Regions from separate parts of the Alteromonas sp. 07-89-2 genome, predicted to be linked through region 4. Evidence: predicted binding sites of a transcription regulator. Region 4 holds the regulator's gene; each other region holds the start of a gene.

Region 1 (3,157 bases), on a different contig from region 4:
GCTCAATTATTGTATTTCCGGTTGGATTCTTCTCTCGAGCATAAAGTGCTGCGCGTGATATTACGTGCTCTAACTCTCTTACATTTCCCGGCCAGTGATAAACTGTCAGTTTATAAATTGCTTCTTTAGCCAGTATCAACTTTTGCAGTCCCAGACTTCGCCGCATTTTCTCTGCAAAATAGCCAGCCAGAAGCGGAACATCGCTTTGTCTGTCTCTGAGAGGCGGGACATATATCGGAAACACTATGAGACGATGATAAAGATCGGCCCGGAAGCGTTTATTTTGAACTTCATGCTCTAACTCTCTATTCGTAGCAGCAATAATTCTAACGTCCACTTTTCGACTCTTATCCTGACCGACCACCTGGATTTCCTGATTCTGTATTACTCTCAACAATGTACCCTGAACTTCAAGCGGAAGCTCTCCAATTTCGTCCAGAAATAATGTTCCGCCATCAGCAAGTAAGAACTTACCATCGCGGTCGTTTGCGGCACTGGTAAACGCACCTTTCACGTGGCCGAAGAGTTCACTTTCTATCAGATGAACAGGAATAGCAGCGCAATTTACATATACGAGCGGTTTATTCCGCCGGTTTGATTGATAATGTAGCTCACGGGCAACAAGTTCTTTGCCCACACCAGTTTCACCTTGCACCAAAATTGTGAGGTCGGACGAAGCTGCCAGTCGAATGGTCTGCTTTAATTTTTTTGTCGTAACACTATTTCCTATCATTTCTTCACCCTGATGATGCTCAGAGCTATTCTCATTCATTGTCCGTAATACATGCTGAGTATGAGTCTTCTGTTTATTTAACTCTCTGATATATAACGCAGCATATAAAAGCCGGGCTGCCAGCCTGGACAGTGTGTCAACTGAAGCGGCATCAAGCGCATCATACTCATTAGGTTCCAGGCTATCGAGAGTAAGTACACCTAGCAACGTTTCATCTTTATATAAAGGAATTCCCATACAGGAATGTACGTTCATATTATGGTTATGACTTGCAATCATTCCATCATAGGGGTCTGGTAACGGCGAATCAGCTGAAAAGCGAGTGACCGCCCTCGTGCTACAGATTGCTTTTAAACGTGGATGTTGCTCTAAAATAAACCGTCGCCCCATGACGTCATCGGACAACCCTCTTTGCGCAACGGGAACAAGTGTCTCGTGTCGAAAAATCAATAGTGCTACAGCATCTGCTTTAATAGTTGCACAAACCGCAGAAATCAAACTTTCATAAAAACAATTCATCGAAACTGCGGCGGACAGATCAAGGGCAAAGTTAACCAAACTAAATTGAGATATTTTACTCATGAGACCATTTTATATTAACACGAAGCATAGGTCATTATGACACAAACGATCCTAATTAGCTCATTAAGTGATGAGTCATTTTGACACATATCTTAAAGTGTTATTCGTAACACATTGATACTAAGTGAAATAAAATTTGGCACACGAGTCGCATTACTCATAGCTACCAAATACTTAACGTCATTAAAGGTATGTTAATGCTTACTCAAACTCATATAGATACTGTCAAAGCGACCATTCCACTACTTGCTTCGGGAGGAACCGCAATTACCGAACATTTTTACGCCCGAATGTTCTTACATAATCCTGAGCTTAAAAATATATTTAACATGACGCATCAAAAAACAGGTCGTCAGCCAGCGGCTCTATTTAATGCGATAGCTGCATACGCTGCCAACATAGATCAGTTAGAGCTACTGACAGATGCCGTTATGCGTATTGCACACAAGCATACCAGTTTTAATATCCAGCCCGAACAGTACGCAATAGTGGGACATCATCTGATTGAGACATTGAGAGAATTGGCTCCGGACGCGTTTACTCCTGATGTTGAAGAGGCATGGACAGCTGCATATGGTCAATTAGCAGACATTTTCATTAAAGTTGAAAGTGAATTGTATCAACAAAGAGCTGCTGTAAAGGGGGGCTGGTCTGGCTTCAGAGCCTTTTCTGTCGTCTCAAAAGAGACCGAATCCGAACTCGTAACCAGTTTTACCTTAATGCCCGTCGATGGCGGTAGTGTTATCGATTATAAACCGGGCCAGTATTTAGGAATAAAGGTGCATCCTCATGGTAGTGAGCATGATGAAATAAGGCAGTATTCACTATCAACTGCCGCGAATGGAAAATCCTATCGCATTAGTGTTAAACGGGAAGGCCTGGGTGAAATGTGTGGTGTAATGTCTAATTATCTTCATTTAAAAATAAATGTTGGCGATGAAGTCTTGGTCATGCCCCCTGCCGGGGACTTTTATCTAAAACAACTTGATACTCCGGTTATATTGATTTCTGCAGGTGTGGGTCTGACGCCTATGCAAGCGATGTTAGATTCTTTAGTAAAAGAGAACTTCGCACATCCGGTGACCTATCTTCACGCATGTAAAAATCGAAATCAGCATTCTTTCAAAGAACATGTTGAGAGTGTTAAGAATACTCTCAACCTGCAGTCGCACACGTGGTATGAAAATGACGTTAGCAGTAGTAAAAATGAAACTACCGGAAGAATGAAAATAGAAGACGTTAAAGGTTCTTTACCACTGAAAGAGGGCGAGTTTTATCTCTGTGGACCTTTGCAATTTATGCTTGCTATCAAGCATGAATTATTAGCCTTGGGCGTCAGTCAATCGCGAATCAATTATGAATTATTCGGACCGCATCAAGAAGTTTAATCAAGTTTCAACGATGATTGACGCCAATAAACTCTTTGATAAATTAGCCAAAAAAACACTTTAAAGAATAAAATATTGCTCATGGCGAAAAAATCAGAACTTTTCACTGCTAATTCCATAAATACGGAGCGTTATAATCTTAAAAGTTCTTGTTATTTTTTTATTAAGTATTAGTATCAGTGACAGCAATGAGGAAATCATGACTAAGCACTGTAATCTCAACAAGAGCATTTTACTCACCTTACCCAATTAAGCCGGATGCAGTTCTGCATTCGGCCGCCTCTTATTTATCTAAAACCAGAAATTCCGTACCGGAATAAATTAAAGCTATAGATTAAATTTATATTTCCTCACAGGAAAGGCTCTCCTGCGCGTGATTTTTAATTCAAAGAGGAAGGATTATCATGTCAAGAAAACCTAACATCACAATTTCATATGAAGACTTGAGTGATAT
Region 2 (3,157 bases), on a different contig from region 4:
CGCAGCAAAACCAAACGCAGCAATCTCCACAGCAGGCATCAACACAGGCTGCGCAAACCGCATCAGTTCCGCGTCAGGATTCTGTATCGTTGACGCAATCTGCTCAGCAGCTCAACCAGGTTCAGAAGAAAGGTTCGGAAGCGCCTGTGAACCAAGATAAAGTCGATCGCCTTAAGCGAGCGATTCAAAGTGGCGAGTATAAAGTTAATCCTGAAGTGCTTGCCAACAAGATTGCAAAACTAGAAGGTGAGATTTTTGGCGCTAAATAGTGAGCGACAAAACTCGTAACTAATAAGAAGAGAGCTAACGTGACTGAACAAGCAAGCCAATTGACACAAGCACTAATAAAGCAAGTGGAGCAACTGTCTTCACTTGCCGTATTGCTTGAAAAAGAATTGCAACTTATCAGTTCGCGAGACGCAGAATCTTTAATGAACTTATTAGACGAAAAGACAGCACTGTTAACGTCTATTCAGGCTCTCGATGGAAGCATTGAGCGCACAATTAGCGATCAAGGCTCAATGTCAGAAGAAGATGAAGCATTAATGACTAATGCAAAGAAACTTCTGGACGATTGCAAATACCGCACGCAGGTCAATCAAAAAGCCGTAGAGCAAGGACAGCTACGCCTCACACACTTACGTAATTTGATGATGGAAGTTCGTGCCAAAGAATCGCTCACCTATGATAAAAAAGGAAAGCCGAAAGGCGGGACTTTAGGGTCGGGAGTGAGCGCCTAATTTTTTGCGATTTTAGTAAACCCCACTCAGCGAGCTTTAACCATTAAGCCTTAACCGGTAAAAGTAAATTATATCTCTGTGAATTTGCGCATGTTCTAAGACTTCACGATACAGCCACTTGCGCAAACTCCCCTTTCGCTAACTTTTAATAATACTTAACATCCTTTACTCGGCGCGGTTTTGCGGTCGACAGATATATATCGTAAACCTGCTGCATATCTAAAGCGAGTTCGGTGACGTATGTATCTTCACCTACCGGATAGGCTTTTACGACTTCAGCGCCTCTAATGACCCCCTCTACAGATGCTCGCAATGTTTCGCTATCTATAACCAAGTGAGACAGAGACTGATTGCCTTCAATTTTTTGACCATAAACTTGTTCAGTTAGCTCTCGGTATGCATCTAATTTTGACGCTTTCATCGCCATTATAAGCTTCATGCTGTCGCTTTCGCCATGCTGAGAAGAAATTGGCGCATAGCCTACCGCCTTGAGCACGGGATAGCTTTCTGGTTCTATTGTTTCCCACTCAACGTGTTTATCAATAATGCCGCATCCACCAGTGCTTATTGCTAAACCAAGAAAGCAAGACAGCAGCAGCGATTTTGATTTATGTATTTTTTTCAAGCACATAGTTTCATTTCCAAATTGCATTATTAATAAAATCAAATGTGTAGTTACGCTGCTCTCGTCGGTGGCAGCCTTGTAACTACGAGATACCGCCATACTCGCGGTAGCAGATTTTGACGTATTTAAACTGACGCTTTTTACAAACCTTTTGCAAGATATGCGCCCGATTGATTTAATGGCGACGAAACCACATCAACTGGCACTCTTTTCGCATACTTCGCTTTATAAACTGGGCGCTTTGCATAGCGCAGTTAGACAAAAACCTCCAGAGGTGTGCGGTGCGACATATTAGCAAAACAACGCTGGTAACTATTTTAAATGCTGTCGTGGCGGTAATTTGCCTGTTTGCATTTTTCGTTGGGCAAGCAAATGCCGTGTGGTACGAGGCTACAGGACAGGCTGTGGTGCGAAATGGTGATAAGGAAACTGCCAGACATGCGGCTACCCAAGAGGCACTTAAGCAAGCCATGCTTTTTGCAGGCGCATCAGTTCATAGTGTCGCCAAGCTCACAAATGGTCTTCTTAAAAATGAAGAGATGACCATTCGCTCTACCGGCGAAGTTGAACAACTGGAACTAGTTGATGAAGTTTATAGCGGCGATGTGATTACGGTAAGTATTCGCGCTGACATTTTTCCAAGAGGAAAAGTGTGTGCCGCACAAAATGACCAAAAACATTTCGCTACTACACATTTCAGGGTACGTAACAGAGCGCAGCTAACACAGGGTAATATTCCCAATTTCGATGCTTCATTCACCCAGCAGTTAGCGCAGGCCATGCGAAATAAAACTGAAAACCTAGATATTATCTATATCGCGCCACATACTGCAAAATTTGACAGTCGATATACTGAAGAAAATGTACGCACGCTTTCAGCGCAAAGTAATACTCAATTTGTGCTGGTGGGCATGATAGATGATTTAAGCGTGACACGGGAAGAGGCTTCGGTTTTTACACCGTGGCGTGAGGGTACTTCTCGACGCTCCTTTGCTATGACCATTCAAGTCTATGACGGCATCAATGGAGGCCTGTTGTTGACTAAGTCTTATCATAATCAAGGAGAATGGACATTCGACAGATTCGAAGATGTTGATGAGTTTTCGACAAAATTTTGGCAGTCGCTTTATGGGCAAACTGTCAACGCGACAATAGCAGAAGCGATTGAAGACATAAAAGAAGCCACTGCATGCCAGCCAATGACAGGTAGAGTGATTAATGTTGCCGGCGATAAAATTTCTGTATCTTTAGGCAGAGACAATGGCATTTCTGAAAAAGATGAACTATACCTTTATCAAGCTAAAGAGATTGTCGATAACCGTGGCCGTAAATACTTACAGTACTCGCTATATCCTGGCAAATTTGTAGTGAGTAGTGCCTACGGTAATTCGTCTCTAGTAGTAAACGAAGGTGCAGGAATTATCGCAAACATTCAAGAACACGATTTTGTAGTAAAAAAATAGTCTTTCTCGATTTCCACTTTAGCGTTCGAAATCATGGTTGGTTTATCAACACAGCCATGTTATACCTATAACTACGTATAGCAAATTATACTTAAACTTTAGGTGAAGAAGGTTACTCTCGCCTATACTTTAGTATAACTAAAATAATGAAGTTATGACCCTTTCTCTATTTGCGTCGCACTGCTTAGCATTAGTGGCCCTGCTACTGGCTGGACAGCAAATGAAGGATCAGTATGTAATCGAGTTTCCAAAGCTTGAACAGGAAGTAAAAAATAAATTTGGAGCTGATAAAGCATCACACGTTGCAGCGCTAGAAGTTGCCCTACACG
Region 3 (3,157 bases), on a different contig from region 4:
AACTAGGGCGGCTAATGAGCCTGAAATATAGTGCTGAGACCTACCGTATTCACGAGAGGGTACCACTTTGCGCCCCATTTGCTGAACGAGGTAGCGCATGAGCGTTAATGGATGAGTACTTTGGGGCCAGCGCCATAATGCGTCGCCGGCGATAGCCAGCCAAAGTACGAATAGCGACTGGTATTGCGGGTCGCTAATTACCTCTGTCATCTTATTTTGCGAGAGCCTTAATCATTGCCATAACTAATTGTGCTGAGTGTTTAGCGGCAGTGTCTAGATACTCTTTAAAGCTCACTGACGACGTTTTTCCTGCAATATCCGACAATGAACGAATGACAAGGAAAGGCGTGTCGAGCATATGGCAAGTTTGACCTATAGCTGCACCTTCCATCTCAACCGCTTTCATGTCTGGGAAGTTTTCACGCAGTTCTGCTACAGCTTCGTCGCTACCGATAAACGCATCGCCCGTACAGATTAAACCTGTTGTCGACTGAAGTGAGGTAATGCCTGTGGCAGCACTACGAGCGGCTTCCATTAATCTTGTATCGCAACGGAAATCTTCAGGCATACCTGCGCATTGACCGAGCTTGTAGCCAAAATGGGTTAAATCGGCATCATGGTGAATAACGTGACTGGCGATCACTAAATCACCGATGTTTAGATTCTTGTCGAAACCTCCGGCAGAACCGGTATTGACAACAGCATCAGGGGCGTACTGTTCGATAAGTACAGTAGTAGCAATTGCTGCAGCCACTTTACCAATACCGCATTTTACTAGCACCACTTCTATGTCGTTAAGTGTACCTTCGTAAAACGTCAGGTGCTTCCACTGGGTTTCTTTTACATTCCAAAGTGACGCTTTAAGTAGCGCAACTTCTTCGTCCATTGCACCTAAAATACCAATTTTTTTCATAACTTTACCGACGGTGTTGAGGGAATTTAACGCGTGAATACGCTGTTGAAAGCGTTAATTGTATAAGGAAAATAGAGAAACTGACAGAAAAATGCCTCTGTTACCGCTATTTGAGAGTAAGAAAATAGCAAAGCAACAAAGGCCAGGGGAAGTGGGCTTATGTCTTAAGCTGCAGCTGGTCTGCTTGAACGCACTGGGCGAGTCGGGCGCTTTGGTGGCTCTGGATTATGCGTTGGCAGCTGTGCCATTTTTTGCTGTAAACGGCGATATGGAATGAGTTTGTTTTCCAAACACTCGCGAATATCGTCAACGGTATAACCAGACTTCACTTTAATTCTTGCGTGAGGAAGGCCAGCAGCATCAAGAGCTCCTGTTACAAACCAGTCTTTTTGTGATTTATAACCATCTTTGCCTTGGCTATGAACTAAGTCGATAGCAAGAACAGGACTCATGTCGTGTTTATCTACTAATACAAAGTCGAGCTGTCTGCTAGAAGCTCTGCTGATAGCTTGGCTTGCCGTCTTTTTATTTGCAGACTGGCGAACCGCCACTAAATCGTTAAGACGCACACGGCACACTATGCGAAACTCTCTTCCCATAGCCTGTTCGATAAGGTTTAAAAAAGAGTGCTCAACGGGGGTGAACAATTGCGGCTTTCGCCTAAATGGAAATGCGACACCGCCGTCTGACAACTTTATGGCACCCAGTGCAACGACAATAAGTAACATCATTAGAATAATTGCCAATTCCATCGTAACCCTCGCAAATATCAATAGTTAAAGCCCACGGAATGCGTAATAAAGAAGCCCGCTAAAGTGTTTATATCGAAAAAAGCATGGGCTCCGTTTGCAGTTCGAGCGTCATAAAAATGACACTCACTGTTACCGTGGAGTAGTTATTGATGATTTTGCAAAGCAGATGCCAACATGAGTAGATTTCGTAGTTGTCTTGCTAAAAGGGCTTATTTCGTTGTGGATGTAACAAGAATATCCACTTGAGAGCCAGTCTTATCTGGGCCGATTATTACTCTGACCCCTTTATCTTCTGAGGATAACAACGTGCGGCCGCTAACTGGCGTGTGAGTTTTTAAAGCGGGGTGCGCCGTTTGGTAAACATTCAGTAATTCACTCGGGGAGCGAGGAGAGTGGTAAACCATTACTGCTGTCTTGCTTTCGTCAAATGCTTGGCATTGTCTTGCATCATCAGAAATCTTAACTTGCTGAAAATCAGAAGGGCAAGACATGATGCTTGGCTTACTAGGTGAAGAGTTGACGCTTTGTTTCTTAGTTTGGTTGTTAACTTGCGCATTTAATGAAGCGTCAACAGCAATGGTATCAGCTAAGCTGGCATTGCTCGCTGCTATCGCCAGTGTTAGACAAAATGTAAGTTTCTTAATGTTTAAATGCTGCATAGATAGATTCTTCACCCGATGTGCGATGTCTTTAATTGCTTAAACGATAGTAGAGTCGTAACTCTCGCGCTTCAACTAAACCTTGGTCTATTAACGTATACTTTTAGCGTTTTCCGTATCATCGAAGTGTGCATAAAAAAAGCTCGATAGCAGAACTATCGAGCTTTTCATGAATGGACAATAGGCCTTAGTTAGCGAAGGTTAAACGCCAATATAGTCCATAATCCCTTCTGCGGCTTTACGGCCTTCGTCGATAGCAGTAACAACCAAGTCACTACCACGTACCATATCGCCACCGGCAAAGACTTGCGGGTGAGAGGTCTGGTAAGCAAATTTGCCAGCAGATGGCGCGCGTACGCGACCTTTTTCATCAAGCATAATGCCGAAGTCAGCAAACCATGGCGCAGGGCTGGGCTGGAAGCCGAAAGCAATGATCACCGCGTCAGCTTCCAATACGTGCTCTGAACCTTCCACCTCAACAGGGCGGCGGCGACCATTGGCATCCGGTGGCCCCATTTCGGTTTTAACCAGCTTAACACCACATGCCTTACCGTTTTCATCTACTGCAATGTCTAGCGGCTGAAGATTGAATTTAAACTCAACCCCTTCTTCTTTCGCATTAACAACTTCGCGGCGAGAGCCTGGCATGCTTTCTTCGTCACGGCGGTATGCACAGGTAACTTGGGCAGCGCCTTGGCGGATTGACGTGCGAACACAGTCCATCGTGGTATCACCACCACCTAGTACTACTACGCGCTTGCCTTTCATATCAATGTAATCAGCAGGATCTTTTTCAAGGCCCATTACGCGATTGGTGTTGGCGATAAGGAAAG
Region 4 (3,157 bases):
GGTTGTTCGAGATGTAAGTCTGTCTGTCTCAACGGGTCAAATTGTTGGTCTTCTTGGCCCAAATGGCGCTGGTAAGACCACCACATTTTACATGATTGTTGGTTTAGTGAATCTGGATAAAGGCAAGATTGAAATCGACGACAATGAGCTAACTCATCAGCCCATGCACGAGCGTGCACGCCGCGGAATTGGCTACCTACCGCAGGAAGCCTCTATTTTCAGAAAACTCACAGTGCATGAAAATATCATGGCCATTTTGCAAACCCGTAAAGATTTAAATTCACAACAGCAAGAAGAAGAAGCAGATGCGCTACTTGATGAATTTAATATTAACCATATACGTAATAGTACGGGGATGAGTTTGTCAGGGGGCGAACGCCGTCGCGTTGAGATTGCCCGCGCTCTGGCAGCAAAACCGCAATTTATTTTGTTAGACGAACCATTTGCTGGTGTTGATCCAATATCAGTTAATGATATAAAGAAGATAATACAACATCTTCGCGATAGGGGTATTGGAATCCTTATCACAGACCATAACGTACGAGAGACATTGGATGTTTGTGAAAAGGCGTACATTGTGAGTCATGGCGAGCTTATTGCGCAAGGAACGGCGGAACAGGTTTTAAGTAATCAAAAAGTAAGGGATGTATACCTAGGCGAACAATTCAGGCTATAGTTAATGTAACCGAATTGCCATTTTTCAGTTTCGCTCTGGTATATTCAATTTAGAGCATTTAAATAAGACGTAGATGAAACCATCTTTACAGCTAAAATTTAGCCAACAACTTACCATGACACCACAGCTTCAGCAGGCCATTAAACTGCTGCAGCTTTCTACACTTGATCTTCAACAAGAGATCCAAGAAGCGCTCGATTCTAATCCGCTATTAGAAGTTGAAGAAGGTAACGACGAGCCGCAACTAGAAAAGAACAATATCGACAACGATGACAGCGGCTCTGAGGCCACTGCTTCTGCATCTAGTGACACACTAGAAGCCGGCGATGCACTTGAGAAAAACGATCTTCCCGATGAGCTGCCAATCGACAGCACATGGGACGAATACTACTCTGCTTCATCTTCGCCTGCTCCGGGTCCATCCAATGACGACGAGCAAATCTTCCAAGGTGAGACTACTGAAGATATTCAAGAACACCTTCTTTGGCAAATGCGCCTTACCCATTTCTCGGATACCGATCGCGCAATCGCTACAGCAATCATCGACTCTATCGACGAGTCAGGTTATTTAACCGTTACCCTTGATGATATTTTAGAAGCGGTTAACGATGATGATATGGAAGAGCCGATTGAAATGGACGAAATAGAATGTGTGCTTAAGCGCATTCAGATGTTTGACCCTATTGGTTCTGGCTCACGCTCTCCACAAGAATGTTTGATGGTGCAATTGCGCCAGTTTTCAGAAGACACACCGTGGCTTGCTGAAGCAAAGCAACTGATTGAAGAGTACTCTGACTTACTGAGCAGCAAAGACTATCGTACGCTTATGCGTAAAAGCCGATTGAAAGAAGATCAGCTACGCGAGGCAATGCGTTTACTGCAAACCTTGAATCCTCGCCCAGGTAGTGCTTTAGTTACTAAAGAGCCTGAGTACGTTATTCCTGATGTCTCAGTAACCAAGAAAAATGGCCGTTGGGTGGTTGAGCTGAACCCCGACAGTCTGCCTAAGTTAAGCGTAAATCAACAATACGCTGCAATGAGTCGCCGTGCCAAGAATAGTAGCGATTCACAATTCATCCGCTCACACATGCAAGAGGCTAAGTGGTTCATAAAGAGCCTTGAATCTCGTAACGAAACCTTAATGAAGGTTGCAAACTGCATTGTGCAGCAGCAAATGGGCTTTTTTGAGCACGGCCCGGAAATGATGAAACCAATGGTGCTAAATGATGTCGCAGAAATGGTAGATATGCACGAATCCACTATTTCGCGAGTGACAACGCAAAAGTACATGCATACGCCACGTGGAATCTTCGAATTGAAGTATTTCTTCTCAAGCCACGTTGCAACAGAGTCTGGTGGTGAATGTTCATCTACAGCGATTCGTGCATTGATCAAGAAATTAGTGGCCGCTGAAAAGCCTAGCAAGCCGCTAAGTGATAGCAAGATTGCTTCATTGTTGGCCGAACAAGGCATTAAAGTTGCCCGGCGAACAATAGCAAAGTACCGGGAATCGTTGTCGATCCCGCCGTCGAACCAACGCAAAAGCCTTATTTAATCGGGCTTAATAATATAAGGAAGACGAAATATGCAAATCAACCTTACTGGTCATCATGTCGAAATCACCGACTCTTTGCGTAATTATGTCGATACGAAGTTCAGCAAACTTGAACGTCACTTTGATCACATTTCTAATGTGCATGTCATCCTGAACGTTGAAAAATTAAATCAAAAAGCCGAGGCGACCGTTCATTTAAGTGGCGCTGAAGTATTCGCATCCTCAGAAAATACCGACATGTATGCGGCGATTGACAGCATGGTTGATAAACTCGACCGGCAGGTAATCAAGCATAAGGAAAAACTGAAAAAACATTAGTAGTTAATTAAGCATGGATATACAAGCCATCGTAAGTCTGGACCGCACCGAGTGTGCGGTTCAGTGTAATAGTAAAAAGCGAATTCTTGAGATCATCGCTGATATCGCTGCCAAGCAAAACGAGAACATTGATCAGGCAACGGTACTCAACAGTTTGATGGCTCGAGAGCGTATGGGTAGTACAGGCATTGGCAATGGTATCGCCCTGCCCCATGGACGCCTGCCGGGCCTCGAGAAAGTGATTGCCATTGTTGTAACCAGCACGCCAGCAATTGACTTCGACGCCCTTGACGAGAAACCCGTAGACATCTTTTTTGCGCTACTCGTTCCTGAGGAACAGACCGAAGGACACCTTCAAACGCTGGCCACCGTGGCTGGTAAACTAAGCGACAAAGAAACGATTAAAGCAATACGTCGCGCAACGACAAGCGACGATATTCTATCTGCATTAAGTTAAACATTAAGCGCCTATTAACCGTTTAGTAGGCGCCTAATTCAACAACGCGTATGTGATAAAACCAGAGTATTAGGGAGAAAGTAGGTGAAGCTGATAATAATCAGTGGTCGTTCGGGGTCTGGTAAGTCTGTCGCACTTCGCGCATTGGAAG

What was found. The regulator sigma-54, encoded in region 4, starts transcription at its own class of promoters, with help from an activator protein. The targets are predictions, from matches to a motif close to GTTGGCACGNNNNTNGNNT.
Region 1: the regulator sigma-54 is predicted to act here: its motif matches at 1,451-1,469, upstream of hmpA (NO-inducible flavohemoprotein).
Region 2: the regulator sigma-54 is predicted to act here: its motif matches at 1,564-1,582, upstream of F0261_RS18205 (flagellar assembly protein T N-terminal domain-containing protein).
Region 3: the regulator sigma-54 is predicted to act here: its motif matches at 1,821-1,839, upstream of F0261_RS10185 (DUF2726 domain-containing protein).

What each region holds. Positions count from the first base shown of each region.
Region 1 is NZ_VTYM01000012.1:52,954-56,110, forward strand. Features, by position in the region: gene norR (nitric oxide reductase transcriptional regulator NorR) at 1-1,315, opposite strand, end outside; gene hmpA (NO-inducible flavohemoprotein) at 1,513-2,703, shown strand; gene F0261_RS09835 (GreA/GreB family elongation factor) at 3,108-3,157, shown strand, end outside.
Region 2 is NZ_VTYM01000036.1:18,182-21,338, forward strand. Features, by position in the region: gene flgM (flagellar biosynthesis anti-sigma factor FlgM) at 1-269, shown strand, start outside; gene flgN (flagellar export chaperone FlgN) at 309-740, shown strand; gene F0261_RS18200 (LPP20 family lipoprotein) at 886-1,371, opposite strand; gene F0261_RS18205 (flagellar assembly protein T N-terminal domain-containing protein) at 1,647-2,828, shown strand; gene F0261_RS18210 (transglutaminase-like cysteine peptidase) at 2,983-3,157, shown strand, end outside.
Region 3 is NZ_VTYM01000012.1:129,553-132,709, forward strand. Features, by position in the region: gene F0261_RS10175 (cobalamin biosynthesis protein) at 1-210, opposite strand, end outside; gene F0261_RS10180 (5'-methylthioadenosine/adenosylhomocysteine nucleosidase) at 212-913, opposite strand; gene F0261_RS10185 (DUF2726 domain-containing protein) at 1,078-1,665, opposite strand; gene F0261_RS10190 (hypothetical protein) at 1,875-2,324, opposite strand; gene F0261_RS10195 (FAD-dependent oxidoreductase) at 2,526-3,157, opposite strand, start outside.
Region 4 is NZ_VTYM01000023.1:123,562-126,718, reverse strand. Features, by position in the region: gene lptB (LPS export ABC transporter ATP-binding protein) at 1-676, shown strand, start outside; gene F0261_RS14965 (RNA polymerase factor sigma-54) at 750-2,231, shown strand; gene hpf (ribosome hibernation promoting factor) at 2,262-2,549, shown strand; gene ptsN (PTS IIA-like nitrogen regulatory protein PtsN) at 2,563-3,006, shown strand; gene rapZ (RNase adapter RapZ) at 3,091-3,157, shown strand, end outside.